4 regions of the Bacillus sp. UNC322MFChir4.1 genome follow, and region 4 is predicted to be linked to each of the others. Evidence: riboswitches for the same ligand, from Rfam matches in the RefSeq annotation. Region 4 holds a riboswitch; each other region holds the start of a gene.
What was found. A riboswitch is a leader RNA that binds a small molecule or an ion and turns the genes downstream of it on or off. The one in region 4 is predicted to bind S-adenosylmethionine.
Positions count from the first base shown of each region.

Region 1 (9,148 bases), on a different contig from region 4:
AAGTTCCACGTACCAATTGGTGCAAAAGTTGCCGGCGTTCATTGGCAATATAGCAATCCGAATCTTCCACACAGTGCTGAAAAACCAGCAGGATATAATGATTATAGTAGTTTGCTAGACGCTTTTAAGAGTGCAAATTTAGATTTAACATTTACTTGTTTAGAAATGTCAGATAAGGGAACGTATCCAGAATATTCAATGCCAAAAACACTTGTCCAGCAAGTAGCTAAGCTTGCGAATGAAAAAGGAATTGTATTAAATGGTGAAAATGCATTAAGTATAGGAAGCAGTGCTGAATATAAGAAAACAGCAGAGATGGCTTTTAACTATAATTTTTCGGGATTCACACTCCTTCGTTATCAAGATGTTATGTACAATAATTCATTGATGGCGCAATTTAAAGATACTTTAGGAGTTATGCCTACTTTACAAACAATCGTGGTAAAAAATGCACCAACAACTACTGGCGATACGGTGTACATTGTTGGAGATCGTGCTGAGTTAGGACAATGGGATACAACGCTATATCCTATTAAATTATCTTACAACCCTACTTACGGGGATTGGAGAGGAACGGTTTATTTACCGGCTGAACGCAATGCGGAGTTTAAAGCGTTTATTAAGCGTCAAGATGGAACGATTAAAGTGTGGCAGTCAAATCAGCAAAATTGGACGCCAATTCCAGCAACTTCTACTGTGTATACAGATTGGTGGTAGTTTCATTGTTTAAAAGAAGTTTTTTAATATAAAGGATAATGATACAAGCTGCCTCCTATCATATTATGAAAAATGATAGGAGGCTTATTTTTTTGACATCTTTGTCTAGCTCTTCCTAAACAGTCGGCTCTGCTTTTCTTTATGTCAACACCACCATTTCTCCTGCGGCAGTAATACAACATTTACATTGAAGTTTTGTGAAAACCAATCATACATGAGTGTCTTTTTTACTAAATACTCCGATGCAGAGTGGGACACACCAATGAGCGACATATTTGTTTGCGGTATGTATTCTTTCATGATGGTATATCTCTTTTTGCCATAGTCGTTATCAATATAACAATGCACTTCTCCGGTAATATACGCTTGCGCCCCTTTTTCCTCAGCTTCTTGCATCATACTTACTTTATCACCGCAGCCAGCGATGATTGCGATTTTCGAAATATGAGAACGTGTTTGTCCTTCGAAGTCTACATACGGGATGTCAAAAATCTGTTTTGCTTTTTCAATGAGTTCATTTGTATGTGTTGGAGCAATTTCACAAATCACCCCATCGCCTCCAGCAAAACTTTCGATTACTGATGCATGTAGTGCTTTGGCGATGGCGATACTTGTACCATATGTTTGATGACGGTCCATTGGCGCGTGACATGTGTACACGGATAATCCCTTGTCTTTTATTCCCTGCAAATAGTGATTTGGAATCGGAATGAACCCGCGCCCTGGTAAGCCTTGCGGATCGCCGCATTCCATAACAAGTGGATGGTGCATAAATAATAAATCTCCAGCTGTTCCTTCATTAAGAAATCTATCAAGCACTTCATCTGTTGGAAAAACAGCTAAAAAGACGTTGCGAACAACATCTGCTCCTTTTATCATGAGCCCATTAAAGTATGTAACGAAATCATCTTCAAAGAACTCTTGCCAAGGAAACGAAATTGGGTCATAAGCAGCTGGGAGGAAACGGCTAAACCCAGGGTCAATTCCGTATTTATGCACTGCAAATAAAGTATCTAACTGATGCTCTATATCTTGAAGTTTTGGCATGATAAAACCTCCTTTGGAAAAATATATAAATTTAATTATATATTTGAATGAATTTTCTGTATATGGAAATCGAACCAATTCATAAAAAAAGAATGCTACAATAAGATAATCGTGATATAAGTAGGAGGAAAAACAATGAATGTGACCGTTACGGACGCAGCATATGCGAAAATAAAAGAGATGATTCCAAGTGAAGCGAAATATATAAAATTATTTTACGATACAGAAGGGTGCGGCTGTGTGATGAGTGGGATTATTGATTTAGTCGCTGTATCGGAAAAAGATGAGCGCGACATAGACATCTCATCAAACAAGTTTCAGTTTATTGCTGATCGGACGAAGCTTGTTTTTATGGATGATAACTTGACTGTTGATTTCTCTGAATCGGGAGGAAGCTTTCAATTAAAAAGCCCAAGTCAATATTATAATCCGAATATGAAATTGCATGTTCGGGTGTAATCCATGAAAAAGAAGAAAGCAGATTATCTTTGCTTTCTTCTTTTTTGCGTTAAGATTTAGGGATGAGAGTGTTCATCTACTGACTCTAGAATTGTTTTTTCTTGAATAGTTGTTTCTGGTGAGGAATCACCGCTTTGGAAGAGGTAGAAAGATAGAACGCCAAGAACAACGAGAACTAAAAAGAGAAATAAAAAGAGGAAAAGTACAATAAGAATGCTTCTTCGTTTTCTGTGTTGTTGCTTAGATATTTGCTTTTCTGTACTCATATCAAACCTCCCTTACATGCTAAAACCTTATGCGTATTTAGCGGGTTGTATTCTCCAAGTACTTTTTCTGTACTGATATGTATATTCCTCTTTTACACATACGTAAGAAGGAGTTGCAGCATATGTCTCGAAACTTAATGAAGTAAAGTATCAGACATAGCGGGGGAAAGAGATGAAAAAATGGGGAATTGAACTATTACTTTTATGTGTTGTAATTATATGGGGAATCAATTATACAATTGGAAAATACGGTCTTGTCGAATTAACAGCGATCCAATTTACAGCCATTCGCATGGTTACTGCGGCGCCGCTGTTATTGTTGCTAACGTTTTATATAGAAAAATCGCTTTATATCGCATGGAAAGATATCGTAAGGCTTATTTTTGTTAGCATGGTTGGGATTACGTTGTATCAAACACTGTTCATGGAAACGATTCAATATACGTCTGCAACAAATGCATCGTTATTAATCTCGATTTCTCCTATTTTTACAACGATGTTTGCTGTATTTTTGAAAGAAGAGCAGTTTTCATCACGTAAACTTGTTGGATCAGCCATTGCGTGTATCGGAGCTGCGCTTGTATTACTTGCTGGGCATTCTCTTGTACAATCTTTTTACGGGAATGCAATTGGGATTATTACTTCGATTTGTTGGGGATTGTACCCTGTTTTAGCAACGCCGCTTATGAAAAGATATTCCGCTTTGCGTGTAACAGCATGGGCGTCAGCAATTGGTGCGGTGCCGCTTGTATTTTTGAGCGGTTGGCAAATTGTTCAGTTGCCTTTTACGATTGAGCACGGTAGTACATGGCTTTCACTGTTCTATTCGATTTTTCTTGTTACTGTATTTGGGCTTGTGATGTGGTACGTTGGGATTCAAAAAATTGGAGCATCTCATACGATGGTGTATATGTACATTACACCGTTTGTAGCGGTTTTATTTGCAGCAATATGGGCGAGAGAGCAGTTATCTTTGCAACAATTGATTGGCGGATTGATTATTTTTCTTGGTTTGTGGTTTGTAAAGTCAGAGAAACGGTTACCTGTAAAAGAAAATATTTCAAAATAAGAAAGCAGATTAGATCTGCTTTCTTATTTTTTGATTCTCGGTAAAAAAACAAGATACAAGATAGCTATAATAAATGGAATCCAGTTGAGGGAAGGAAAGTGGAAATAAGTAACGAGAATCATACCGGTGAGAAGAACGCTGAGGACAGCATAGAAAACACTATGCTTAGGTGTATACCAATATAATGTTAAGCCGACGAGAGCCGGGATAACGAAATGAATAAGAGCGATGAGAAAGAAGAGCAATGGAAGTCCCTCCTTTATTGTGTACTTACTATATAATATCCATATTTTGTTAAAATGATAGCTAATTTTATAAAAAATGTTTGGAAAAACGACACAATTCGACTCGTTATTTACGATAGAAGTTTTGTATAATGTTAGTTCTTAAATGTATTTTAACAATATAAACACTATCAAAATAGTTGAAACTATGTAAATCCATTTTGCTTTTTCAGCATATAAGTCGAGATGACCTGCTTTTATATTGCATGTAGTAGGGAATCGATTACATACTTTTACTCACCTAAAAAGTGGTTTTTATGTTTTTAATTTGGATGATATTTGATATAGAAATTTTGCAGCAAAGGAGCCACAACATGATTAACATGTCGTTACAAACATTTAAAGTACAAACATATTACATTTTAGCACTGATGATGCTCGGCTGGGCATTTACTCCTTTTTCTCCGCACTTTTTAGGAATCGGTCTTGGTTTTCTTGTGAGCACGTATTGTGTTTGGATTTTAGGACGCCGCATTGAAAAAATCGGAGAGAGTATAGTGAAAAAAACGAAATCACCAACTCTTGGGATGATAAACAGATTTGCAGCAGCGATACTTGGTGCCATTATTATGTACGAAATTGAGCATCATATGGTGATGTGGGCATTTGCTGTTGGGATTATGGGCGGATATATATTAATTGTAATTAATTTAGCATATTACAGTATGAAAGATGCTAAGAAATAGGAAAGAGGCTTGCGAGATTATTCGTAAGCCTCTTTTATATGTAAGTATGCGCGATTACAAGAAAACGTGGGCTTTGTCGGTGAGTACTTGTTTTCTTGCAATCACAACATACTTATTCACATGATTTAGGATATTTCACAGTAAAGTTAGGTTAGGCGATTGGACCGCCAAGGTTTACAACTGTTTCAGAAACAGTATCAAATTTCTTGAAGTTTTCTTTGAACTTATTAGCAAGTTCAGTTGCTTTAACTTTGTAAGCTTCTTTATCAGTCCATGTTTGTTCTGGCATTAATACTTCATCAGGTACACCAGGAACATGAAGTGGTACTTCAAGACCGAAGATATCATGTTTTGCTGTTTCAGTGTTGTCAAGCTCGCCGTTTAATGCAGCTTGCACCATTGCGCGTGTATGACCTAAGTTCATACGTTTTCCAACGCCGTATTCGCCGCCAGTCCAGCCAGTATTCACTAAGAACACATTTGCATCATGCTTCTCGATTTTTTCACCAAGCATTTCTGCATAGCGAGATGCATCAAGCGGTAAGAATGGAGAACCGAAGCATGTTGAGAATGTTGCTTGCGGTGAAGTAATACCGCGCTCAGTTCCTGCTAGTTTACTAGTGTAACCGCTTAAGAAATGATACATAGCTTGCTCTTTCGTTAATTTACTAATTGGAGGCAATACGCCGAATGCATCAGCAGTTAAGAAAATGATTGTATTTGGATGACCTGCAACGCTAGGTAACACAATGTTATCAATTGCATCAATTGGATAAGCTGCACGTGTATTTTCTGTTAATGCAGTATCATCGTAATCGGCAATGCGTGTATGCTCATCAAGCACAACGTTTTCTAAAACAGAACCAAATTTGATTGCGTCAAAGATCTGTGGTTCTTTCTCACGAGATAAGTTCACACATTTTGCATAGCAACCGCCTTCAATATTAAACACACCGTTATCAGACCAACCGTGCTCATCATCACCAATTAATTTACGGTTCGGATCAGCAGATAATGTTGTTTTGCCTGTTCCAGATAAACCGAAGAATAAAGCAACATCGCCTTCTTCGCCTACGTTTGCAGAGCAGTGCATAGAGAAAATATCTTGCTCTGGAAGTAAGTAGTTCATAATAGAGAAGATTGATTTTTTCATTTCACCAGCGTATTCTGTACCCCCGATTAACACGATACGCTTTTCAAATGAAACGATAATAAATGTTTCTGAATTTGTGCCGTCAACTGCTGGATCTGCTTTAAAGTTTGGTGCAGATACAATTGTGAACTGTGCATCATGGTCTTGTAATTCTTCTTCAGTTGGACGAATGAATAGTTGATGCGCAAATAAGTTATGCCAAGCATATTCATTAATAACTTGAAGAGGAAGACGGTAGTTGCGGTCTGCTCCTGCAAATCCTTTGAACACGAATAGTTCTTCTTTATCTTTTAAGTATTCCAGCACTTTTGTATATAATTTATTGAAATGTTCTTCAGAAATTGGTTGGTTCACAGATCCCCAAGCAATTTTGTCCGTAACAGATGCTTCGTCTACAATAAATTTATCTTTCGGAGAACGTCCTGTATATTTTCCTGTTGAAACAGAAACTGCGCCAGTAGAAGATAATTGACCTTCTTTTCTCATTAATACCTTTTCCGTTAATTGCGGAACGCTCAATTGAACCTGTGCATTGCTTCCGTTCAATAGTTCATGTAATCCAATTTGGACATTCGCAGTACTCATATTTATATACCATCCTTTATTTGATTTATGAATATTCATCGTAATCCCCACTAAAAGTATAACACAATCATATAAATAATGTATACTATTTATTTGTTTTTTGTTTGTGTTATTATATTATTTTTTCCATAAATTTCTGCCCTGAAAAACTTATAGGAATATGTGTATTTGGATTGACAAATGAAATTCATTTCTTTAGTATAGTTGAGGACGGATACTCTCTTATTCCGAGCTGGCGGAGGGACAGGCCCTATGAAGCCCGGCAACCTCACTTGTATGAAAGTCAAACAAGTGAATAGGTGCTTAAACCTGTGCGAGGCGAATAGTCTCGAACGATAAGAGCGAAGGGCAAAAAGCAGTATGCAAGTAGCAAATACAACCTTTCCTCTAATAGGGAAAGGTTTTTCTTTTGTACTTGTATGGGAAAATACATGAATGTCGCAGTTTGTGGCAAATTAAGGATGAGTTCCGTACAATATATATCATTACTGTAGGGAGGTTTACCACATGACAAAAAAACGTCATCTGTTCACATCTGAGTCTGTAACTGAAGGACATCCAGATAAAATTTGTGACCAAATTTCTGATTCTATTTTAGATGCAATCTTATCAAAAGATGCAAACGCACGTGTAGCTTGTGAAACAACAGTAACAACTGGTTTAGTATTGGTAGCGGGAGAGATTACAACTTCTACTTATGTGGATATTCCAAAAATCGTTCGTGAAACAATTCAAGGAATCGGTTACACTCGTGCAAAATACGGATTTGATGCAGAAACTTGTGCAGTTTTAACATCTATCGATGAGCAATCTGCTGACATCGCAATGGGTGTTGACCAAGCGTTAGAAGCACGCGAAGGTCAAATGACTGACGAAGAGATTGAAGCAATCGGTGCAGGCGACCAAGGTTTAATGTTTGGTTTCGCATGTAATGAAACAAAAGAATTAATGCCACTTCCAATCTCACTTGCTCACAAATTAGCTCGTCGTTTAACGGAAGTTCGTAAAGATGATACATTACCATACTTACGTCCAGACGGTAAAACACAAGTAACAGTTGAGTATGATGAAAATGGTAAACCAGTTCGCGTCGACACAATCGTAATTTCTACGCAACATCATCCAGAGATTGCTTGGGAACAAATCGATCGCAACTTAAAAGAATTTGTAATTAAACCAGTTGTACCAGCTGAATTAATCGATGAAGAAACAAAATTCTTCATTAACCCAACAGGCCGCTTCGTTATTGGTGGACCACAAGGCGATGCTGGTTTAACAGGTCGTAAAATAATCGTTGATACTTACGGCGGATATGCTCGTCACGGCGGCGGTGCATTCTCTGGTAAGGATGCAACAAAAGTTGACCGCTCTGCAGCATACGCAGCTCGTTACGTTGCGAAAAACATCGTAGCATCAGGACTTGCTGACAAAGCAGAAGTACAACTTGCATACGCAATCGGCGTAGCACAACCAGTATCTATCTCTGTTGATACATTTGGCACTGGAAAAGTATCTGAAGAAGTATTAGTAGAACTAATCCGAAGCAACTTCGATCTTCGCCCAGCTGGCATCATCAAAATGTTAGACTTACGTCGCCCAATTTACAAACAAACAGCAGCTTACGGCCACTTCGGACGTACTGATGTAGATCTATCATGGGAACGTACAGACAAAGCTGAAGCTTTAAAAGAGCAAGCTGGTCTATAATATAGGAAGAAAAAAGCTTTGCGCGTGTGCGCAAAGCTTTTTTTATTTATGGAAATACATAAAGTGAAACTTTAATCAGTGGGGGTTTTTTCATCCCCCACTGATTATTAGTTGAACCAATCGGGCTTTTACAGGCAGTTTATCTCCCACCTAACTTCTTTGCTTTCGCCGAATTTTGAGGTGGGAGTATTACTGCCCGCGAATAGCGGGATAAAGTTTTCTTTATTAGGTAAGTTCAAATAATAAGCAAGACGGATTGACTAAGTTATATGGTCGTTTCACAAAAACTGCGGTTGGTTTCATTCATTTTCATATCAATAAATCAAACTTTATTTATTGAACGTTACTTTCCCTTTAACACCATCCACTTTTATCTTATCGTTTTTAGCGCCTAAGATTGTTACGTTTTTTTCAATACTATTGATATCGGCTGATCCATCTCCAATCTTAGCACGTACTGACCCGTTAATATCTTTAATAACAACAGCTCCATTATTATTGTCAACATTGATATCAGATGACGAATTAGAAATATTAACTTTCCCATCCCTATTTGTTACACTTACAATTCCTTTAACATTGGAAATGTCTATATTTCCATTAACATTAAGTATGTTTATATCTGAATCCAGTTTAGAAACTTTAATATCTCCGTTTCGATGGTTTTCTTTAAATTCTACTTTTACGTTTTTAGGTACTGAGAGTTTCACATCAACCCAAGTTTCACTATTGCTAAAGAATTGCCCATCAAAAGAAGTATTTAAGTTGGCAACTCCATTTTTTTCTGAAAGATCTAGTTTTAATTTGTCTATGCTGATTCCTTTTGCTTTTGCATGGATAGAAGCTTCTATTTTATTCGATGTAGAATTTGTTGAAATATCAATATTACCATTACGATTATCTAGTGTTAACTTTTTAATATTAGAGGCTGGTAATGCCAGTTTTTCTTCTTTTGTTTCACTTTCAGAACTTGAACAACCAGTAAGAATTAAAGTGATTAATGTACCAAAAATAATTAGCTTTTGTTTCATTTTTCTTTCCTCCAGTCTTTAATAAAAAATTTAAACAACATCTCTTTTCACAAAGATTGGATACGAAACTAAGTGCATAATGAGTATATGAATTAAGATTAATATTAAGGAAAAGCTTAAGGTCATTCCTTCTACAGGTGGACT
Region 1 covers NZ_KN050810.1:232,537-241,684, reverse strand. The annotation lists gene BR72_RS20300 (family 14 glycosylhydrolase) at 1-717, shown strand, start outside; gene BR72_RS20295 (Nif3-like dinuclear metal center hexameric protein) at 862-1,764, opposite strand; gene BR72_RS20290 (iron-sulfur cluster biosynthesis family protein) at 1,900-2,223, shown strand; gene BR72_RS20285 (hypothetical protein) at 2,280-2,489, opposite strand; gene BR72_RS20280 (DMT family transporter) at 2,662-3,558, shown strand; gene BR72_RS20275 (hypothetical protein) at 3,582-3,803, opposite strand; gene BR72_RS20270 (ATP synthase subunit I) at 4,157-4,528, shown strand; gene pckA (phosphoenolpyruvate carboxykinase (ATP)) at 4,680-6,266, opposite strand; SAM riboswitch class I at 6,486-6,608, shown strand; gene metK (methionine adenosyltransferase) at 6,774-7,973, shown strand; gene BR72_RS20255 (DUF4097 family beta strand repeat-containing protein) at 8,303-9,004, opposite strand; gene BR72_RS20250 (ABC transporter permease) at 9,035-9,148, opposite strand, start outside.
Region 1: it holds a riboswitch for S-adenosylmethionine, as region 4 does, so the genes downstream of both, metK (methionine adenosyltransferase) here and BR72_RS11400 (methionine ABC transporter ATP-binding protein) in region 4, are expected to answer to the same signal.

Region 2 (9,148 bases), on a different contig from region 4:
TCTGGATTTTAGACGAGCCAATGACTGGATTAGATCCAAAATCGGCATTTATATTAAAACAAATGATGCGTGAGCACGCAGATAAAGGGAAAACGGTGTTCTTTTCAACGCATGTGTTAGAAGTTGCTGAAAAATTATGTGATCAAGTTGCCATCATTAATAAAGGGACACTTCAATTTCAAGGGAATTTAGCAGAAATACGAGAGCACTTTGAATCTAATGAATCTCTAGAAAAAATGTTCTTGGAGATGACAGAAAATGAATAAAATTTGGATGTTAACAAAAATATTATTAAAAATGAACTATGCTGATATGTTAACTGATAAGAAGAAGCGTGTTGTATCTTTACTTTCATTATTGGGTCTTTTGTTTGTTGGATTTTTATTTATAGGTCCACTTGCAAATGGAATGTATGTTGTATTAAAACAATTTAATCAGGAAAATTTATTGCTTGGCATGGGATTAGCGGTTGGTAGTATCTGGGTGTTTTTGTTAAGTATTACGACGATTTTAACAGTTTTTTATTATAGCGATGACGTTGAAATGTTATTACCATTACCACTTAAGCCAGCGCACATTATTACGGCGAAGTTTATTACTGTTTTAATTACACAATATGTGATGACTTCGTTTGTTTTATTTCCAGTCTTTATTGTGTATGGATTACAAAGTGGTGCATTTATTACATACTATGTTTATTTTTTAATCGTTTACTTATTTTTCCCAATTATTCCGTTAGTTCTTGCTTCGCTTCTTATGACACTCATTATGCGTTATACAAATATCGCAAAAGATAAAGATCGAAGTAATATGCTAATGGGGTTATTTACTTTATTACTAATTGTCGGTATTAATATATTTATACAATGGAAAAATAGAAATGCTGCTTCTGGGCAATCAGCAGCAGATTTTCTTACAAATAATCAGTCTTCATTTCTAGTAGAAATGACAAACTATTTTCCGACAACCTATTTTGGGGTAATGGCGTTAACAGAAAGTGCTTCGTGGAAAGGAAGTCTATTTTTACTTCTTTTCGCTGCGATTTCGTTAGCATTTTATGGTTTGTTTTTCTATGTTGCAGGTCGTACATATTTAAAAGGGGTTATTGGCATTTCAAATAGCACTGCGAAAAAAGAAGTGATTTCTTCTGAGAATTTTAATAAAGCTACTGTGCAAAATTCACATTGGAAAGCATATGTGAAAAAAGAATTTCGTATTTTGTTTCGCACGCCACAATTTTTCCTTAATTGTATTGTGCAAACTTTTGTAATGCCAATTATGTTTTTCTTTATTATTTTTGTACAAGACGGGAACTTAGCTTGGTTAAATAAATTTATAAAAGATAGTGAAACAACAGGTCTTGCGCTTGGTCTTGCTTTTTGTGCAGGTATGTTTTTAATGGGATCCAATGTTATTGCGACAACCTCTTTCTCGAGGGAAGGTCGTACTTGGTTTATCAATCGTTATTTACCAGTTAAAGCAGAAGGTGTTTTCTTTGCAAAAGTATTTACTGCTTGGCTCATTAATACGACTATTTTAGCGGTCTTTGGTATTGTGCTGATTATTGTAGGCGGTGTGTCACCAATGTTTACATTGCTTTGGTTCTTGCTTTGCGCAAATGGACTATGGTTAAACAATTTAATTGGCACACGGTGGGATGCACAAACAGCTGATATTCATTGGGATTCCGAACAAAAAATGTTTAAAGGTCGTTATACTACGCTTTGGAACTTTTTTGCGAATATACTGTTAGTCGGCATTACTGTAGGCGGAGTATGTGCGTTATATTTCTCATTAGGACTTGGAATGTGGGGGATGTTTTTAAGTATCCTCGTTGTTTTCACAATTGTAAATGTAATTGTGTCGCGTAGCTTGCAGCTTGGTGCTGAACGTATTCTAGCAAATATTAAATAAATCGTAAATCCTCTGTGACAATACAGAGGATTTATTTTATATTGCTATAGGAAAATGGCAACAAGTATGGGATCGAAGCAGCGTGTCTGACGGGATAGGTTATTGATTCGACTGAAGGATTTTATTGAGAAAATTTTATTTGTTATAAATAATAAAAAGGGATTTTTGGGAGTATATAGAAACTTATTTGGGAGGTGAAAATGTAATTTTAGGAGGCTTATTATGAAATTGAAAAAAATATCTATTGCTTCATTTGCGATTGGAGCGATGCTCTCCATTACAGCTTGCGGGACCTCAACAGAAAAAGATCAAGCAACTCAAACTAAAAAGGAACAAACAAACAATCAAGAAGAAGCGAAAACAACAAGTGCAGATCAAACAACTACGGGTAAAAACGAAGAAAAAGATTCAAAAACAACAAGTGCAGATGGGAAAGCTGAAACAAAATCAACGAATGCAGATCAAACAAAAAATGAGAAAACCGGAACAACTGAAACAAAACCAACAAACGGAAAGCAAAATGCTACTGTGAAGAGTGGGGTAAAGGAAGTTGTACAGTTAATAGACGAAGTGGACAAGCAATTGAAAGCGAATCCAAAACAAGAAGCTGTAAATAAACTTGGCAAGCAACTTACTGATAAATGGGATGTAGTTGAGAAAGAAGTGGAAACAAAGCATGCAACCGATTATAAAACAATTGAGCAAAATTTATATCCACTCATTGTTGAAATGGGAAAACAAAAACAAGACTTAAAGAAGCTAAAGTCATTAACGACGAAAACTAAGCAAGATTTAAATCAATTTTTGAATAAGCTTTAATAAAAAATGAATGCAAAATTAAATCTTATCTTATATATAGCCTATGTAATAGAAGGAGAAACGTAGAAGCAGTATACGTTTCTCCTTTTATAATTAGTTAGATCGATTCAATTAACGACGTATATATTGTTTGAAAGTTCCATTTTCAATAGAAGCAAGAGGAATCGTTTGTTCTGTTCCTTCCTTCATATTTCGTAAAACAGCTACATCGTTATTTATCTCTTCTTCACCGATAATAAGTACATACGGAATGTTTTCTTTATTTGCATAGTTAAGGGCTCGCTTTAGTTTACGATTTGCCAGTTCAAGTTCTATCTTTAAACTTTCGTTTGTTCGCAATGTGTGAGCAATTTTTAGACAATTTTCCTGTGTTCCAAGCGGAATAATAAAGATATCGATAGAAGGGGAGACTCGTTCTTTTTGGACAAGAGCGGTATAGATGACATCTAAACCGAACGAGATTCCAACTGTTGGATAAGATTTATTATCATTTCGAAGTGCACCGATAATGTAATCATAGCGCCCCCCACTACCTATGCTAGAAGTAATACTGCCATCTGCTAAAAAAATTTCATAAATCGTTCCAGTATACATTGTGAGTCCTCTTGCAAGAAAAGGAGAGAACGTTGTATTACGTTGAATGCCAAGTGCCACCAAGTATTGCCTAAGTTCTTGAAGTTCAGTAACTCCTTCTTTAACAAGAGAATTTGGGAACATTTTATCAAATTCAGAAAGTGGCATAGACATACATGTTTCTAACGTCTTACATAACATATCAATCGTTTCACTTTGTATTTCTCGATTCATTAAATCATTTCTTACACCGTCAATACCGATTTTCTCAAGTTTATCTACAGATAAAATAACATCTTGTAACTGTGATTCAGGGATTTGAATTGCTTGTAACAACCCTGTTAATAGTTTTCGATTATTATATTAAATGGTTACGTCTAAGTTTAATTTGTTAAAAATGTCAAGAGCCATTACCATTAATTCTGCTTCTGCTAAGATAGATTCAGCGCCAACAATATCGACATCACACTGTACAAACTCTCGAACTCTTCCTGGTTTAATTGGGCCATTACGAAATACTTTCCCAATTTCATAACGTTTAAAAGGGAGACGAATTTCTGGATTCATTGCGACGACTTTTGCAAAGGGAATGGTTAAATCATAACGCAATGCAAGTTCACGATTCCCTTGATCTTGAAGCGTGTACATCTCCTTTAAAATTTCAGATCCTCCCCCGTATTTATAAGCCATCAAATCATACATGTTCAAAATAGGTGTTTCTAGCGGTTTGCAGCCATAGGCCTCAAATATTTCTTCACAAGTCCGTTTAATTGTATTGCGCAGCATTTGTTCTTCTGGTAAATAGTCTTTTGTCCCTTTTACATTTTGCAAGTTCATATTTATCACTCCTTTTTAAAATAAAAAAAGCTATGCAGGTATGAAAATACCCACATAGCTTTATAATCGCTTCGTGGGTAAACAGGAATAGCCCTGTACCCACGAAGAAAAAATTTCTTCGGATACAAGGCTTTATGTATGATGATGAAGTTGGAAAGAACAATCTATTCTAAACATAAGCAATCTCTCCTATAGATTTTTAAGTAGTATACTACAAATTATTGGAATTATCAATTTTTATTCCATGCCTTATTAGTTTAGGGGGAAATGAATTAATTCCGATCTTATTAAAGGAATTTGCAAAAACGGAAGCACCAAAAGGATTTATATTTTCAATAATCCCTCCATTTCTTATTGTTATTTCTGTTTCTATTAGTATAATTATTGCGATTTTTTCCGGACTAAGGCCGGCAATAAAAGCAACGAATATTAATGTGTTATCAGCAATTCGCCGAGAAATGTAAACAAAACCTGTCTCATCTATTGAGACAGGTTTTGTTATGAAGTAATGGAAGTAGGTGTTGCGTTACTAATTTTGATTAGGTCGGCGCCGTTCATAAAAATTTGTAATCCTCTTTTTCCAGCACTAATGCTAATTGGGTCTAAATTTGCAGCAGATTCGTCAATAAAGAGTGGATAAATTTTTTTCATGCCAAGTGGTGAAACACCGCCGCGTATGTATCCTGTTAATCCAAGTATTTCTTTCATTGCAACCATTTCAACTTTTTTATTTTTACTTGCAGATGCTAACGCTTTTAAATTAAGCTCTTTATGCGAAGGGATACAAGCCATAATTACCCCGGTTTTATCGCCGCGAAGGACGAGTGTTTTAAAGACCTGTTCTAATTGCAAATGAACTTGCTCAGCGACATGTTTTGCATCTAAGTTTTCTTCATCCCATTCATATTCGTGAACTGTATATGCAATTTTGTGCTTATCTAAAAAACGACAAGCATTTGTTTTACTACTCATGTTACACACTTCCTTTTTTATTTCTTCTTTATTAGTATACAAAATTTCGCCAATTAAGACAGGGAAAAGAAGAAAGGACAAGAATATGTAACATAAATCGTGAAAAGGAAAGAGGGAACATGATGTGGAGAACAACTGATCTTTATGATGCGAATGAAACAGAAGTACAAGTATGTAAGCCATTACTTCAATCGTATGGAAAGAAGAAGCAGTTTCATGGGAAAATCGAGACAGTAAAGGTTAAAGATGATAACGTACTCGTAAAAATGGCGCTAGAGATGGTACCAGAGGGAACGGTATTAGTTGTAGATGGAGAAGGTTCAACAAATTGTGCATTACTTGGTGATAACTTAGCAAACATAGCAAGGCAGCGGAATTTAGCAGGCATAATTATTTATGGATGCGTTCGTGATTGTGCGGAGCTTCGGAATATCGAACTTGGCATTTTAGCGATTGCAACGATGCCAAAGCGAAGTGTGAAAGAAGGGAAGGGAGAAACAAATATTCCAGTGTCTTTTGGCGGAGTTTCATGGATTCCAGGAAATTATGTTTATGTTGACGAAGATGGTGTAATTGTATGTAAAACAGAAATTCATCAGTAGGAAATAATATAAGAAAGCAACAGAAGTGCTAAATGTGTTTATGCGGCACCCAATGCAGTTTTTATGCGAAATTTCACTTACGTATATAGTGAATAAAGTTTTCTTGTAAGGCATAAATATATACAGTAGGATCGCGACTTACATATTCGTTTGCCTTTTGAGACACCTCTTATTTTTATTATAAGAAGTGTCTTTTTTATTTATATAAATTCATTTTGAGGTGTAGAATTTGAAAATATGGAGGTATAAGGTTTATCATATCTGGCGAGAAGCCCCCCACCTCAAGCGCGCAAAGTGCAGAAGTGCACGGTAGGTGGAGGGAGTTCAATCTTGAGATAAAACTTCAGCTGTACTATCACATTGAAGCAGTGCATGTTGAACAGCTTGTAAAGATTGTTCAATGCGTTGACGATTATCTGATTTCTCAACTGTTTGTAAGGCATTTTGTAAACAATTCTTTGCTTCGTGTAATGCTTGACAAGAATCTTGAACGTGACCACGTGCATTTTTTTGCATGACTGTGCCTCCTTTGGTCTTTTACATTTTTAGTATGAACAAAATGGAATAAAATATCAGCGCACTTCAAAAAACAAATCCTGATTATTATGATGAGAATTGCCTTTTTTGGCTGTGTTCATTATAGTAAAAGATAAAGTGAATATTTTCTTATCCAGAGAGGTGGAGGGACTGGCCCAATGAAACCCAGCAACCGCGATGCAGGTGCTAATTCCAGCAGAACAGTTTTGTTCTGAAAGATAAGAAGGAAGAGATATAATCCGCTTCTTCTTATCGAAGAGGTTTTTTTATTGCAAAAAAACCGATAATGAAAGATGGACAACGAGAAGAAAGGAGCAAGCATACGATGACACTTGAGAAATATATTACACTACGTAATGCGATTTATAAATATATGGAAGAAAAGGAAAAGCCGATTACATTATTGGATATTCAACAACATATTGCTACTGAACATAAAGGGGAATTTGCAAAGAAGATGTTGCAGCAATTTTACATACTGCGACTGCTAGATGAGTTAAAGTTGGATGGGAAAATTACTTTAGCAGAGCAACATGAATGTATAGATGATAAGGGGATTTACTACATGGTAAAATAACATAGAGGGAGTTATTCTCCCTTTTTTATAGTAATATTTGCTTGGAAATTCATTTTTTGAAAAGAGTTATGTAGATAAAAAGACTGTGTTATGCAGTCTTTTTACAAGGAAATGGTGCTGAGTGTGTAGTGTCAAAAAATTAAATGTGCCCCCGAAAGATGGGCGTTTTCGGCTAACAAATAAAAAAGACACCATCGCCGAATAGGTGTCAGTTGTTTTGTCAAAGAGGCTTGCCCTTTGACATGTATTAGAATAGCATGTGAGTATAGAAAAAGTCAAAAGGGAATTAAAGGAAGGTGTCGTTTGCAATGAACATATTAATTGTATATGCACATCCAAATCCATATAGCTTCAGCGGTGCACTTTTGAAACAAGTGAAAAATTATAAACAAGAAAAAAGAGAGAAATGGCTACAAAAGGAATATGAAAAGGTAACAAGATTATGAAAAATAGGGAACTGATCTGCAAAATTGCGAATGTATGTAAAAGAGAAGATGATTTGTTTTGCTCTTATCTTGATTGTTTATTTTGTATAAGGGAGAAAAGTAAGCAATATTCTAAAGTTAAACAAGAAGTGCGAGAAGGGTATCTTATAAGAGGTGTTTGTCAGAGAGAAGTAGACATTTTAGTAGAACAAAGTGAACAAGTTGCAGATTTGTATATACCTAAGGTGCTCCGATGGGAATTTTTACAGGGAAATGTCCATTATATAGAAGAGATTTGTTCTATGGTATTTCAGTTAAAACCGTTATGTTTTTCAGAAGAACAATGGGAATATGTAATTACAATTATAGAAAAGGAGCTGTCATAAGGCAACTCCTTTTCGTAACGAAAACTTCGAAAGTATAAACTTAATTAGAGAGCTTATTCTGTAAGTATTCAGCGATTTGTAAATACATATCACTATATGCAAATTGTATTTCTCCAGTATGATTGGCATTAGAAGAAAAATGAACGATAACCATATGTGCAGTTGGATCGATATATAACCTTTGTCCATAACTGCCAAGTACTTCAAATGCATTTTGTTCGTTATGGGAGATCCACCACTGATCATGATAAGAATATTCCTCACCATCCCCAACTGGGAGTTCGTATTGGTTAATTTGTTTAATTTCTTCAATTATAGAGTGAGAAATAATTTGTTTTCCGTCATAGACACCATCGCCCGCAATCATCTCCCCGAATCTTGCCATGTCTCGTGCGGTGGCATTTAATCCTGCACTCGCTTGTTCCACTCCGGTTTCATCAACAACGTAATAAGCATTTTCTTCTGCGCCAATTGGTGACCAAATACGTTCACTTACTAGATCTGTGAGCGATTTTCCTGTGACAGTACGAAGGACCCATGCAAGTGTTTCAGCAGAACCGTTATTATACGAAAATGTTTCTCCTGGAGCAGCTGTTTCATTTGCTTCTAGTAACATGTCATAAATTGTTGTCGGTCCATTATAGTTTTTGTTGCGAGGAAGAAGGTTACTTGCTAAATATAATTGTGCATCTTGATTATCTAATCCAGCTTGTTTAAAGCCGTGAGTTGGATATTCTACTGAAACTTGCATATCTAAAAGTTGTTGAATTGTTGCGATCCCAAATGGTGTTCCTTTTAATTTTTTTACATAAGTTTCTGCAGTTGCATTGGGGTCTAGCTTTCCTTCTTCAATAAGGGTATTAACGAGCAGTCCTGTAAATACTTTTGCTACTGATGCCATACCGTGCGGTTCGTTTTCTTTATATCCATGAAAGTATCGTTCATAAACAAGCTTTCCATCCTGTAAAACAATAAAGGCATCTGTTTTATGTTTTTCTAATAATTTCCGAACCGTTGTATTATTTTCATTTTCATCTGTAATATGTAGGTTATCTAAATCTCGCGAATTAGTTGGAATCGAGGATATATAATTTTGATTTTTAGCAACAACTTTTGTTGAAGCAAATTCGCGCATATGTGAATAAGACCAACGGAGACAAGGATCTTGTAACCAGTTTTTTTTCGTTACTGTTTGTCTGGAAGAAAAATTTTTATTTGGATTGAATAACGTAAATCCCATACCAGTCAATATACATACAAAAATCAAAATGATTAAAATGAGCGGGGATTTTTTTAGTCTCATAAAATTAGCCTCCTTCTAGTTTTATTATAAGAGATAAGCCTATTGAGAAGCAAAAAAAGGAGAGTAAACGTAGAAGTTTACTCTCTCTTATAGGATTAGGCAGATAATTTTTCTTGTGTTGTTTGTTTTTTGGACTTTTGTTTACGCCCATGAAGAAAATAGTAAATCAGTAATGTAAATGCAACAATAATCGAAGAAATAAA
Region 2 covers NZ_KN050811.1:11,167-20,314, reverse strand. The annotation lists gene BR72_RS20710 (ABC transporter ATP-binding protein) at 1-266, shown strand, start outside; gene BR72_RS20705 (putative ABC transporter permease subunit) at 259-1,914, shown strand; gene BR72_RS20700 (hypothetical protein) at 2,137-2,733, shown strand; partial or broken gene BR72_RS20695 (histidine--tRNA ligase) at 2,845-4,143, opposite strand; gene BR72_RS20690 (hypothetical protein) at 4,365-4,607, shown strand; gene ybaK (Cys-tRNA(Pro) deacylase) at 4,642-5,115, opposite strand; gene rraA (ribonuclease E activity regulator RraA) at 5,238-5,717, shown strand; gene BR72_RS20675 (hypothetical protein) at 6,042-6,233, opposite strand; SAM riboswitch class I at 6,381-6,479, shown strand; gene BR72_RS20670 (hypothetical protein) at 6,580-6,831, shown strand; gene BR72_RS26525 (NAD(P)H-dependent oxidoreductase) at 7,140-7,277, shown strand; gene BR72_RS20665 (hypothetical protein) at 7,274-7,642, shown strand; gene BR72_RS20660 (serine hydrolase domain-containing protein) at 7,683-8,945, opposite strand; gene BR72_RS20655 (MFS transporter) at 9,041-9,148, opposite strand, start outside.
Region 2: it holds a riboswitch for S-adenosylmethionine, as region 4 does, so the genes downstream of both, BR72_RS20670 (hypothetical protein) here and BR72_RS11400 (methionine ABC transporter ATP-binding protein) in region 4, are expected to answer to the same signal.

Region 3 (4,121 bases), on a different contig from region 4:
TTCCTCTGACGTATACCCATTTGGAACAGGGAGCCAGGCAAAGAAAGAACCTTTTGGTGAAGTGACATTCCAGCCGATAGAACGACAAGCAGTAATGAAAGCATTTCTTCGAGATTCATAGCGTTCTACGAGTTCATCGACACAAGTTTGCGGGCTTAATAATGCTTCGCGAGCAGCTTCTTGTACAGCACCAAAAATACTAACATACATATGATCTTGTAATAAGTTAATCGTTTCAATAACACTTTCATTTCCGGCGGCAAATGCAATGCGCCAACCTGCCATATTATACGTTTTGGACAACGTATATATTTCAATGCCAACATTTTTTGCTCCATCAGTTTGTAAGAAACTAATTGGTTTTTTAGCGTCAAAACCAATCGCTCCATACGCAAAATCATGACAGACTAAAATGTCATGTTTATTTGCAAACGATACAGTATCCTCAAAGAACTTTGGTGTTGCAACAGCTCCGGTTGGATTGTTCGGATAGTTTAAAAACATTAATTTTGCCTTTTCAACCGCTTGTGCATCAATCTTTGTGTAATCAGGTAAAAATTGATTTTCTGATAATAGTGGCATTGTAGCAATCTTTGTTTTTGCTAAGGCTATCCCTGATAAATAATCTGGATAACCTGGATCAGGAACGAGGATTGTATCACCTGGATTCGTAAAACAAAGTGGTAACTCAACTAAGCCAGCTTTTCCACCAAATAGAATAGCTACTTCTGTTTTGGGATTTAATTGTACACCGTACTCACGCTCATAAAATGTAGCGATAGCCTCTTTTAAACTATCATGTCCTCGAAATGGCGGGTATTTATGATGAATAGGGTGCTTTGCTGCACGTTGTAATGCTATTACGATGTGATCTGGTGTTGGTTGATCAGGATTTCCTTGTCCTAAGTTAATAACATCATGACCAGCTTGCATTACTCCATTTACTTTGGCGACAAGGGAGGCAAAAAATTGTGTTGGTAATGATGTTAATATCTCGGAAGGTTGAAAATGTTTCATACTTTCCACCTCTTTTGAAAGTTGTTACAATTATAGTGACAAATGATATAGTCTTTCCAACTTTTTGTAAAGAAAAAAATAAAAAGGAAGAAGGAAGAGAGTAATGAAAATTGCTTGTGTACAAATGAATATCACTTTTGGCGATGTTGAAAAAAATATAGAACATGCTGAAAAAAAAATAAGCGAAGCGATAAAGGAAAATCCAGATGTTCTTGTATTACCAGAGTTATGGACAACAGGTTATGATTTAGAGCGCCTTCCTGAAATTGCGGATTTAGATGGGAATTATACGAAATGTTTATTATCAAAGTGGAGTAAGCAAAACGACGTAAATATTGTCGGTGGTTCAATCGCTAAACAGACAGAGAATGGTGTTACAAATACGATGTATGTTAGTGATCGAAATGGAAACATTGTAGCTGAATATAGTAAAGTGCATTTGTTTCAACTGATGGATGAGCATAAATACTTAATTGCTGGAAATGAAACGGGGCATTTTCTACTGGAGGATATACCATGCGCAGGAACAATTTGCTATGATATTCGTTTTCCAGAATGGATGCGCGTTCATACCGCGCACGGGGCAACTGTATTATTTGTTGTAGCAGAGTGGCCGCTTGTTCGTTTAGCACATTGGCGGTTATTGCTTCAGGCAAGAGCGATTGAAAATCAATGTTTTGTTGTGGCATGCAATCGTGCTGGGAGTGACCCTAATAATGTATTTGCAGGACATTCTCTTATTATTGATCCTTGGGGAGAAATTGTTACTGAAGCTGATGAAACAGAAACAATTTTGTTTGGAACATTAGATACAAACAAAATCTCAGAAGTGCGAAAGGGGATTCCTGTTTTTTTTGATCGACGTCCAGAATTGTACGCGCAAAAAAAAAGTTGACAAGCCAATTTTATTCTTGATATAGTCAGAACTGAAAATGGAAAATTCGGACAACTATATACTCTTATCAAGAGCAGGTGGAGGGATTTGGCCCGATGAAACCCAGCAACCGACCGTAATACCATTGTGAAATGGGGCGCATAATTGGCGCCTAGTAAGGAACGGTGCTAATTCCAACAGAAAGAGAGACTTTCTGATAGATAAGAGGGGAGAAGTGAATCTTCAAACCTCTTTCGTTGTAGAAAGGGGTTTTCTTATGATGAAAAGCCCTAATATATTAGGGGGGAAACAAAGTGGGATACAAGTAGTTAACAGAAAAAACAGCTGAAATGATTTAGTTTGTTTTTAGTTACCACTTTTTTGTCTCTTCACTTATTTATAATAAGAAGGGAGGAGACAACGATGGAGGAATGGATATCAGTTATTGGCAATGTCGGCTTTCCGATTGTTGTTACACTATACTTACTTCATAGAATTGAAAGTAAGTTAGATAGCGTTATTGTTGCGATTGAGAAGTTACCAAAGCAAATGCAAGGATATGAATCTCCAAAGGAAAATATGTAACGGAAACGGATTGTGCGGAAGAGGCACAATCCGTTTTTGGGTTGGTGAATATATCCAAATTTAAAGAACAACATAAAAACCTCTTTCTTTTTGGGGAGGACAAGAGCATCTGGCCGTGTGTAGAAGCGGTCAGGGCCTATTTTTGCCACATGTGAGATTTCAAACAAAGGGAGGAAGCGAATACAGGTACATATTTTGGTCTGCATAGCGGCGACTTATATATCGGAAAATTAAAGTTGATTTATAGAGAAAGAAAATAGTTTGTTGAATTTTACTGCGCTGTATAACCACCATCAATGACAACAGCTTGTCCTGTAATTCCTTTTGCTTTTTCGCTTGCCAAAAATAAGGCGTAGTTTGAAATTTCTTCTGTATGTAATAATCGTTGTTGTGGTACAAGTGGGTAAATGACTTCTTCTAGTACATGTTCAAGCGGTACGTTTCTTGTTGTAGCTAAATCTTGAAGTTGATTACGAACAAGCGGGGTATCAACATAGCCTGGACAAAGTGCATTTACGGTAATACCGTACTCAGCGCCCTCTAATGCAGCGACTTTTGTAAGCCCAATTACTCCATGCTTGGCGCTATTATATGCAGATTTGCCTGCAAAGCCAACGAGACCATTAATAGAAGCAATGTTCATGATGCGACCGTATCGTTGTTTTTTCATAATAGGAAATGTATGTTTTATTGCAATAAACGGTGCAATTTGCATGATTTTAATCAACATTTCAAACTTTTCGGTTGGGAAATCTTCAATTGGAGAAACGTATTGCATACCTGCATTATTAACTAATACATCAAGTGAACCAAATCGTGTAACAGTTTCAGCGATAGCTCGTTCAATCTCACGTTCTACTGTTACATCACATTGCATTCCAAATACTTTATATCCTTCGTTTTGTAATTGTTGCACTGCCTCTTGTACTCGGTTCTCTAACCGATCCGTAATCATTACAGTTGCACCTTCTTTCGCAAAGGCTTTTCCTATTTCATATCCAATTCCGCTTGCTGCACCTGTTAAAAATACAACGCGATTTTTAAACATGTTTTATTCCATCTCCTCTATGAATATAGTTAGCTCTATTGCTCTATTTATAGAAGCGAAATAGGAAATCCTGCAAGTTTCTAGAGAAGGGGGAAAAGTTTTTAGTTAATACGAAGGTGTATTTATTAACAAAAGGAATAAAAGAAGTTATAAAACCTTTTAGAGTAGAAGAAAGAAATGATTTATATAAATTCATGGTGATTTTTCAACATATAAGTCGCTGCTTTGCAGAATACAACATGGCCGCTACTTGTTTTCTTGTTTTGTTTTCATCCTTGCATGTGGTAGGAAAAGGCCCTGACCGTTTCTATGCGTGGCCAGATGCTCTCGTCCTTCTAAAAAGAAAAGAGTTTTTATATCGGCTCTTTGACTTGTATATATAGAAGTAATTATAATAGTTACTCTTTTTCTATACGCAATAAAGGACTTTGTAAAGATAATTCTCTTTGTGTATTCGTTAATAAGGAATCTATTTTTGATTTATGAGGGGGAGGAATGATGTAATGCATAAGGTTTGTAGGAGAAGGATGGTGCTCGGAACCGTTTGGACACTCGGGATCTGCAATTGTAAGCTTGTCCTGTACACGTCGCGTGAAT
Region 3 covers NZ_JQKQ01000001.1:281,019-285,139, reverse strand. The annotation lists gene BR72_RS01355 (pyridoxal phosphate-dependent aminotransferase) at 1-1,026, opposite strand, end outside; gene BR72_RS01350 (carbon-nitrogen family hydrolase) at 1,121-1,912, shown strand; SAM riboswitch class I at 1,974-2,119, shown strand; gene BR72_RS01345 (YvrJ family protein) at 2,315-2,476, shown strand; gene BR72_RS01340 (3-hydroxybutyrate dehydrogenase) at 2,748-3,524, opposite strand; gene BR72_RS01330 (ImmA/IrrE family metallo-endopeptidase) at 3,923-4,121, opposite strand, start outside.
Region 3: it holds a riboswitch for S-adenosylmethionine, as region 4 does, so the genes downstream of both, BR72_RS01345 (YvrJ family protein) here and BR72_RS11400 (methionine ABC transporter ATP-binding protein) in region 4, are expected to answer to the same signal.

Region 4 (9,148 bases):
AGTACGTTATTATTTTCATCAATTATATTTTTCACTGCTTCTGGAAGTTCTTCAAAAGAACCTACAGGCTCTTGCTTTACAGTTTTACCTTTGCCGATAAAATCCCATTTATCAATTTTCGTTTTATCTGGTGTTGGCATTGGAAGTTCAGTTGCCTTTGCAAGAGCTTGTAAGCGGAACTCAGTCAACCAAGCAGCTTCATTCGCTTCGCTTGCAAGTTGACGGATAGAATCTTGATCGAAAGGTAATGTACCAATTGTCATGTTTATGCTCCTCTCTTACGCTTCTTGCTCTTCTGTTTCGTCTTCAATACCTAGTTCTTTCTTAATCCAGTCATAACCTTCAGCTTCTAAACGTTGTGCAAGCTCAGGGCCGCCAGATTTCACAACACGACCATTCATCATAACGTGTACATGATCTGGAGTGATGTAATTTAATAAACGTTGGTAGTGCGTGATCATTAAGCAACCGAAATCTTCGCCGCGCATTTCGTTAATACCTTTAGATACAACTTTTAATGCATCGATATCAAGACCAGAGTCAATTTCGTCTAAGATTGCGATTTTTGGCTGAATCATCATTAATTGAAGAATTTCGTTACGTTTTTTCTCACCGCCAGAGAAACCTTCATTTAAATAACGTTGTGCCATTGATGGATCCATTTCTAGGAATTCCATGTTTTTATCTAATGTACGGATAAATTTCATAAGAGAAATTTCATCGCCTTCTTCGCGTCGTGCATTAATTGCAGAACGTAAGAAGTCGGCATTTGTTACTCCGCTAATTTCACTTGGATATTGCATTGCTAGGAATAAACCAGCTTGTGCGCGCTCATCTACTTCCATTTCTAATACATCTTCACCGTCGATGATGATGCTGCCTTGTGTTACTTCATATTTTGGGTGACCCATGATTGCAGAAGATAAAGTTGATTTACCTGTTCCGTTAGGTCCCATAATTGCATGGATTTCTCCACCTTTTACTTCAAGGTTTACACCTTTTAAAATCTCTTTTCCATCAATTGATACATGTAAATCTTTAATCGTTAATGTAGAACCAGCCATCTCAATACCTCCAATAATTCTATATATACATTTTAAAAATTCCTAAAACGTTCACATTCTCATTTTATTCTCATTCTAATTTTATATCAAATAAAATGATACTGCAAACGTTGAAAAAATGTAACAATTTTTCTACAAATCCGAACAGGAATATTCTGCACATTATATTATGATACACCTTTCTTCCTAATTATATAAAGAAAAAAGGGCCAAGAAATTCCAGCCCTTTTTTCACCTTATTCACTTAAAGGAAGCACAGCTCCTTTGTATTCTTTCTTAATGAAATCTTGAATTTCTTTTGAATGTAACACTTCTATAAGTGCTTTAATTTCTTTTTTATCTTTGTCACCTTTACGAACAACAACTACGTTGGCGTATGGAGAATCATTGCCTTCAATCGCAATCGCATCTTTTTCTGGGTTTAATTTCGCATCAATTGCATAGTTTGAGTTAATTAAAACCGCATCGCCTTCTTTATTGTTATACACTTGTGGTAACAAGCCCGGCTCAATGTCTGTTTTGAACTTCAAGTTTTTCGGGTTTTCTGCAATATCTTTTGTCGTTGCTTTAACAGGGTCTACACCATCTTTAATTTTTATAATGCCTTCTTTTTGTAGAATTGCTAACCCACGTCCATGATCAGTAACAGAGTTACTCATAATAATTGTTGCCCCATTTGGAAGATCTTTTAAGCTTTTATATTTTTGAGAATACACACCAATTGGTTCTAAATGAATTTTCCCTGCTATTTCAAAATTATAGCCTTTATCTTGAATTTCTTTCTCTAAATACGGAATGTGTTGGAAATAGTTCGCATCAATATCTTTATCAGCTAACGCTTTGTTTGGTAATACATAATCTTGGAATGGTTTAATATCCAATTTAATTCCTTTTTTCTCTAATAGTGGTTTCGCTTTTTCTAAAATAACTGCATGCGGTACGTTAGAAGCACCAATCACAAGTTTCTTTTCATCTTTTCCGCCGCTACCACAAGCAGCTAATGCAAATACAAATACAGCAATAAGTGCTGAAAATAATACCTTTTTCATATAATGACACCCTTCCTTTTCCCAATATTCAAAATAGTAAATCTATAGAAAGTCTTTGGCTGAGACGAAAACTCCTTTTTATCTTTTATCAAGTCGCTTCGTAAAGAAGTCCCCAAACACTTGAATAATAAATACGATCACAAGCACAAGAATTGTTGCCATGAGAGTTACATCGCTATTGCCCCGCTGGAATCCATCTAAATAAGCAAGTGTACCAAGGCCGCCGGCACCAACTGCTCCAGCCATCGCTGTATAACCGACAAGGGCAATTGCCGTTACAGTAATACCTGACACAAGTGCTGGCAAAGATTCTGGTATTAATACTTTAAAAATAATTGTACTCGTCTTTGCTCCCATCGCTTTCGATGCTTCAATGACACCTTTATCAATTTCACGAAGCGCAATTTCAACCAATCTCGCATAAAACGGCGCTGCTCCAATAATTAATGCTGGCAATGCAGCACTTGCTCCAAGAATGGTACCTACAAAAAACTTCGTAAATGGAAGGAGTAAAATAATTAAAATAATGAACGGGATGGAACGAAAAATATTTACAAATGCTCCAATTACAACATTGACTGGTTTGTTCTCCCATAAATTATCTTTACTTGTAAGAAACAGTACTAATCCAAGAATAAGCCCCAATACAAACGTTGCAAGTGTGGCAACTGCCGCCATGTATAGTGTATCCTGAGTAGCCACTAGCATTTTATCCCAATCAACATTTTGAAATAGATTATCCATGTGCAATCACCTCCAGCTCGACTTGTTCCTGTTGAATCGTTGCAATTGCTTTTGCAATCACATCTTCTTTGCCATTTAAATGAACGATTAAGCTTCCATACGCTCCGCTTGTCGTTTGGGCAATATTCCCTTGTAGAATGCTCACTTCCACTCCATCTTGCTTCATTAACTCCTGTAAAACTGGTCTTTCTACTGCTTCACCAACAAACTGTAATTTCACTACTTTTCCTTCTGGGTATTTCTCTGCTAAATGTTCAATTGCCTCATCTGCATCTTCAAAATCTGTTATTTGTTTAATGAAGCGCTTTGTAATTTCTTGCTGCGGATTACGAAATACCTCTAACACGCTGCCACTTTCAACAATCTTCCCTTTTTCCATAACAGCAACGCGGTTACAAATTTTTTGAATGACATGCATTTCATGCGTAATAAGTACAATCGTTAACCCAAGACGCTTATTAATATCGAGAAGCAAATCTAAAATTTGATCTGTCGTTTCCGGATCTAATGCTGACGTTGCTTCATCACACAATAATACTTTCGGATTATTCGCTAATGCTCTTGCAATACCAACGCGCTGCTTTTGTCCGCCACTTAGCTGAGATGGATATGCATCTCCTCGTCCCTCTAAACCAACAAGACGAATTAATTCATCTACGCGCTGATTTCGTTTCTCTTTTGCCACCCCAGCAATCTCAAGCGGGAAAGCAATATTTTCACGAACAGTTCGTGACCACAGTAAGTTGAAATGCTGAAAAATCATCCCGATTTCTTGACGTGCTTCTCGAAGTTCCTTACCTGTAATTGCCGAAATCACACGTGCTCCAACCGTAATCTTTCCAGACGTTGGTTTCTCCAATTGATTAAACAAACGAATTAGCGAACTCTTTCCAGCGCCACTATAGCCAATCACCCCGAAAATCTCGCCCTTTTCTATTTGTAAATTCGCATCATCCACAGCGGTAACATCACCGTGTTTAGAACGATATATCTTCCTTACATTTTCTAATATAATCATCGATGTCACCCCTTTTTTAAATTAAAAAGCGTAAGCGGCTCGTTCAGAATCGCAGGACGTTGGAGCTCTCGACCGAGAGAGCGAAACGACCGGAGATTCTAGCCGCTGAAGCTGGATTACATAAAAAGCGTAAGCGGCTTCCCGCTATCACTCTATAAAAGTTTTGTCGTTCAAGTGTCCTCCTACACCGAAACAACAAAAAAAACCTTTCTGCTTGAAAATGAGCAGAAAGGTTTTTTATACACAAATTACCATTATCCTTTCCTCTCATCTCTCAAAGCATTCGCTTTGCAGGAATTGGCACCATTTCAACATAAGTTGACGGTTGCCGGGTTTCACAGGGCACAGTCCCTCCACCTCTCTTGATAAGAGAAAATCAGATATAAATTTCGTCTGATTTTATCGTTATTAAGTTTTCGTTATTTTATGTTTTGAATTGTATCAACGCATGAAATAGATGTCAACAGAAATTTTCGCAAAGAATAAACTTTCTGAAATTTAAGCACCCATTTGTAGCGGTTTACAAATATGAAATACAGATTCTAATAATAGCATCGTTCGATATGTCCCTTTATATGTAATTGCATTTCTGCGCAAGAGTGACTGCAAGCGTACTTGCCCTGTAATCAACAACCGCAAATCTGTTTCTTGAAAACAAACAAGTTCTTCAGTTCCCACCGCACCATTTATAAGTTCAATTTTCTCTCTTGAAATATTCAATGAATAACATTCATCTTGGAAAGTAAAACAAACAACCTTTTCAAATTGTGGTAATAGTGGTTCTAAGTGATATTGCGTATTGGCATATGTTACAAATGATTGAAGCAGTGAATACAATGTCATCTTTATCACACTCCCCATATCACGTTTTACATATTACCATTCCATCTTTATTACGCACTCTCCTGTATCATTCTCTCGACAAATGCTGTATAAAAAACCATTTATCTCTCACTATTTCCCAAGAAATATGTCGAGGCGGCAATTTTTTTGCCGCCTATTGTAATTCCATATATAAATATTCCACAGATTGAAATGCATATATTTTCTTTACAAGTTTATTCTTCTCAAATATAAGTAAACACGGAACACTTTCAATTTGATACTCCCGCGCAAAATGCGGTGCATAATTTACATTCAGCATTCCAATTTCTAAATGAGGCAACGCTACTTCAACAACCGTTAGCATTTTTTTCGCAAGCTGGCACGTACCACACATTGGTGTATATACATATAACACCGTTTTTTCTTGGTCTCTAACTGCAACTTCTGCTTCATGTCCTGTCCAATCTATCATCGTACCATTCCTTACCGTAAAAATTCTGTATAGACGTCAATATCGGCTCCCCATAAAACGTTCGCTAAATGAGATGGTGGTGCAGTCGCAACCTCTCGATATGAGCGATCAATGTAAATATGTTCAGCATGTGGAAATTCTCGCCGAAACTGTTTGCGCAATTTCTCTCCAGCATCATCCGCGTCCACAAGAACATATACTTCTTTATCATACAACTGGTCAATGAGCTCATCCATTTTTGACAAACCAATTGTACCATTTGTACAAACAATTTCCACCGGTTCTCTAATAATTGTTTCAATCTTTCGCTTATCTGACTTACCTTCAACAATAATTACTTTTTCTACATAGACCACTTGGCATCACCCGATCACCGTATACTATGATATAACATTAGCTTTAGTATATAGTATATTCGATATTTCAATGTTGTTTCCTGTTTATTTTTGTAAAGAAAAGCGGAGCTGGACAATAAGAAAAGCATAAGTGGCTCGTTCCGAAACATATTTAAGAAAAGCTCCATTCCTATCATTTCTAAGTAGAAAAAAACTATGTTCTATATACATCCATTTTGATTTTCCAACAGCTAAGTCGCTATTATGTAGAACAAAGATGACCTGCACTCAATTTCTCCCTTAGGTTTAATCCTTGCATGTGGCAGGAAAAGCTCCTAACCGCTCCTATGCATGACCAGATGCTCTCGCCCACCTAAAAAGACAGGTTTTTTTGCTTATTTTTCAATCACTTTTAAAAAACAGCACAAATAAAAAAGGACAGCTCACAGCTGTCCTTTTCAGATTAGTCTTGATTAATCATTTCTTCGTATTGTTCTGCAGTTAATAATTTCTCTACTTGACCTGCATCTTCAAGCTCAACTTTAACCATCCATGCACCTTCGTATGGAGATTCGTTAACAAGCTCTGGCTTGTCATTTAAGTCTTCGTTTATTGCTACAACTTTACCTGCTACAGGTGCGTATAATTCAGAAACTGTTTTAACAGACTCTACGCTACCGAATGGCTCGTCAGCTGCAATTGTTGCACCAACTTCAGGAAGTTCTACGAATACGATATCTCCTAATTCGTGTTGTGCGAAATCTGTAATACCGATAGTAACTTGATTGCCTTCAACTTGTACCCACTCGTGCTCTTCAGAGTAACGTAATTGTTTTGGAATGCTCATGTCTGTACCTCCAATGAATGTATTAATTATGTAAAAGCACCTTATTGGTACCTTTTCCACACGCTTTCAAATTGCTCTTCATTAAAGCCAACCGTTACATCATTACCGCCTGTTACAATTGGTCGTTTAATTAACATGCCGTCAGAAGCAAGCATGTCTAACATTTCCTCTTCACTTGCATCTTTTAGCTTGTCCTTTAACCCAAGCTCGCGATATCGCATCCCACTTGTGTTAAAGAATTTTTTTAATGGCAATTCACTATTTTCATATATACTGCGAAGTTCCTCCTTAGATGGTGGATTTTCGACAATATGAACCATTTCATGTGCTACATCATTTGCGTCTAACCATTTTTTTGCCTTTTGGCATGTTCCACATTTTGGATATGAATAAAATGTTACTGACATACATTCACCTACTTTTCACTAACCTTTACCCTTATCATATAAAAAATATTTTTTTATTTCAAACTTTTACTTATTTCGCTAAAAAATTATTTTATCCTTCAAAATTTTTATTTTTTTATAAATCCTTAAAAACATGTTACTACCGCGAAAAAATTAACCTAATGTATCACTTGAAACTTTATATTCATTCTTCTGCTTTATACGTTATAGCACATAAAGAAAAGGTATGTAAACGGTGAAATTCCTATTTCTAATCTTTTAAACAAACGTTTGTTTAATGTAGCCAAACAGAACATACATATTAAACAAACGTTTGATTAATGCAGCCAAACAGAACATACATGTTAAACAAACGTTTGTTTAAAAATCGCTTCACCCATATCGATACCTGCAAATATGATAAATATAAATCGCAGTTATGCAGAACACAACATAGCTTGCACGTGGCAAAAAAAGGCCCTGACCGCTACTACACATGGCCAGATGCCCTCGCCATTCTAAACAGAAAAGGGTTTTTAATCAATCTTTCAATTTGTACAGTGACAAAATTGTAAGCTTATTTGCAAAAAATGTTAGAAAAATCAATGGTTCATTTACATGTTTTATATTATAATTTTTCAAGTTCCAAGTTATTACATTACAAATAGGAGAATTACTATGAAAAACAATAAGTTTTCAGCCTTTATTCCATTATTTTATCTACTCCTACTCATACCTGTAAGTGCTCTTTATGACGTGCTAAATCAATCCACTGTAGGTGCTGTAAATGTAACAACAAAAATAGATGAATGGATTCCATTTACAAAAGAATTTATCGTTCCCTATTTACTTTGGTTTCCATATTTATATGGGGCTCTTATTTATTACTGCTTTGCAGATCGAAAGCTCTATTACGTTACATTAAGTAGTGTACTATTTGGAAAACTCACTTCCTTTAGCGTCTATTATATGTGGCAAACAACCGTAACACGCCCTGAAGTCATCGGCAATGATGTATTTGCGAATTTAGTGCGCTATATTTATAGTATCGATCAACCGGTGAATTGTTTTCCTAGCATTCACGTACTCACAACATTTGTCATTATGATTACAGCCTACAAGCGAAAGGAACAAAATAAATGGGTGTACGCCCTGTTAACATTTGTTGGTGTGCTCATTATTTTATCTACCTTATTTACAAAACAACACGCCTTTGTAGATGCTGTAGCAGGTGCTGTACTAGGGAGCTTCCTCTATGCTGCTATGCACTATGTATTTGAATCACGTGAACAAAAGATTACGGTGCAAGCCGAGGCATAATCTATAACTAAAAAAGCAGACTGTGGCTTCTTCAGTCTGCTTTTCTCTATATAAGAGGAGATTTTCAAATTGGCATATTTGTAACACTCTTACTAGTTTTAAGATTGTGGTACAGTCATATCGCCAGGTTTAATGCGACCTGCTTTTTTCAAGATAATATACAGTACATAAGAAACAGCTACTGGAATTACGATATAAGTAATCACGATCGCTGGAACAACGCTTAATCCTTTGCTTGAAATTAAGTTAATTGGTGCGATTAAAGAACTAAGTCCAAGGCCTGCAATTTCTTTTCCTGCTGTAATTTGGAAGACAAGTGCTGATACAGGACCGACAATCGCACTCGCAACAACAGTTGGTACAAGAATCATTGGATTTTTAGTAATGTTCGGAAGTTGTACTTTCGGTGTACAAAGAGCTTGTGCTAAAATACCGCCTAAATTATTTTCCTTAGCAGAAATAACAGCGAATCCGATAAATTGAGCGACGCATCCTGCAAGTGCCGCACCGCCCGCTACGCCGTCTAAGCTAAGTGCAATTGCTAAAGCTGCTGATGAAGCTGGTGAAATTAATAACAATCCCCAAACAACTGCAAGTACAATAGACGCGATAAACGGACTACCAGCTGAACTATCCTTAATAAATGCGCCAACTGTATTTAAGACCGGAGTAATATTTTGAGATAACCAAATACCGACTAAACCTGAACCTAATATTGCCGCAAATGGAACGAGCATCATATCTAATGCTGTTTTTCCACTCAAACGTTTACCGATATAAACCGCTAATGTCGCTGTTATTAACGCACCGATTGGTTCACCAGTTTTAATCATTAAACCAGCTGCAGTAATCGAAATCGCTCCAGCCCCAATCGCTCCTGCAACCATCGCGGAGAAAATGACAAGTCCATTTGCTCCGAGCATAAAAGCAATTCCTGCTCCAATTGCTGGCGCCATAAGTGATTTTGCAACAACTCCGATTGTAATTAACATCGGAATATCAACAATTCTTCCTATATTCTCAATAAGTAGACCAATTCCAAGAGTTACGAAAATACCTTGTGCAATTCCTGCAGATCCTTTAAATAT
Region 4 covers NZ_JQKQ01000025.1:24,681-33,828, forward strand. The annotation lists gene sufD (Fe-S cluster assembly protein SufD) at 1-263, opposite strand, end outside; gene sufC (Fe-S cluster assembly ATPase SufC) at 279-1,064, opposite strand; gene metQ (methionine ABC transporter substrate-binding lipoprotein MetQ) at 1,301-2,113, opposite strand; gene BR72_RS11395 (methionine ABC transporter permease) at 2,192-2,857, opposite strand; gene BR72_RS11400 (methionine ABC transporter ATP-binding protein) at 2,850-3,875, opposite strand; SAM riboswitch class I at 4,140-4,247, opposite strand; gene BR72_RS11405 (hypothetical protein) at 4,374-4,718, opposite strand; gene BR72_RS11410 (thioredoxin family protein) at 4,873-5,172, opposite strand; gene BR72_RS11415 (toprim domain-containing protein) at 5,184-5,528, opposite strand; gene gcvH (glycine cleavage system protein GcvH) at 5,971-6,354, opposite strand; gene BR72_RS11430 (arsenate reductase family protein) at 6,396-6,761, opposite strand; gene BR72_RS11435 (phosphatase PAP2 family protein) at 7,419-8,060, shown strand; gene BR72_RS11440 (PTS sugar transporter subunit IIC) at 8,159-9,148, opposite strand, start outside.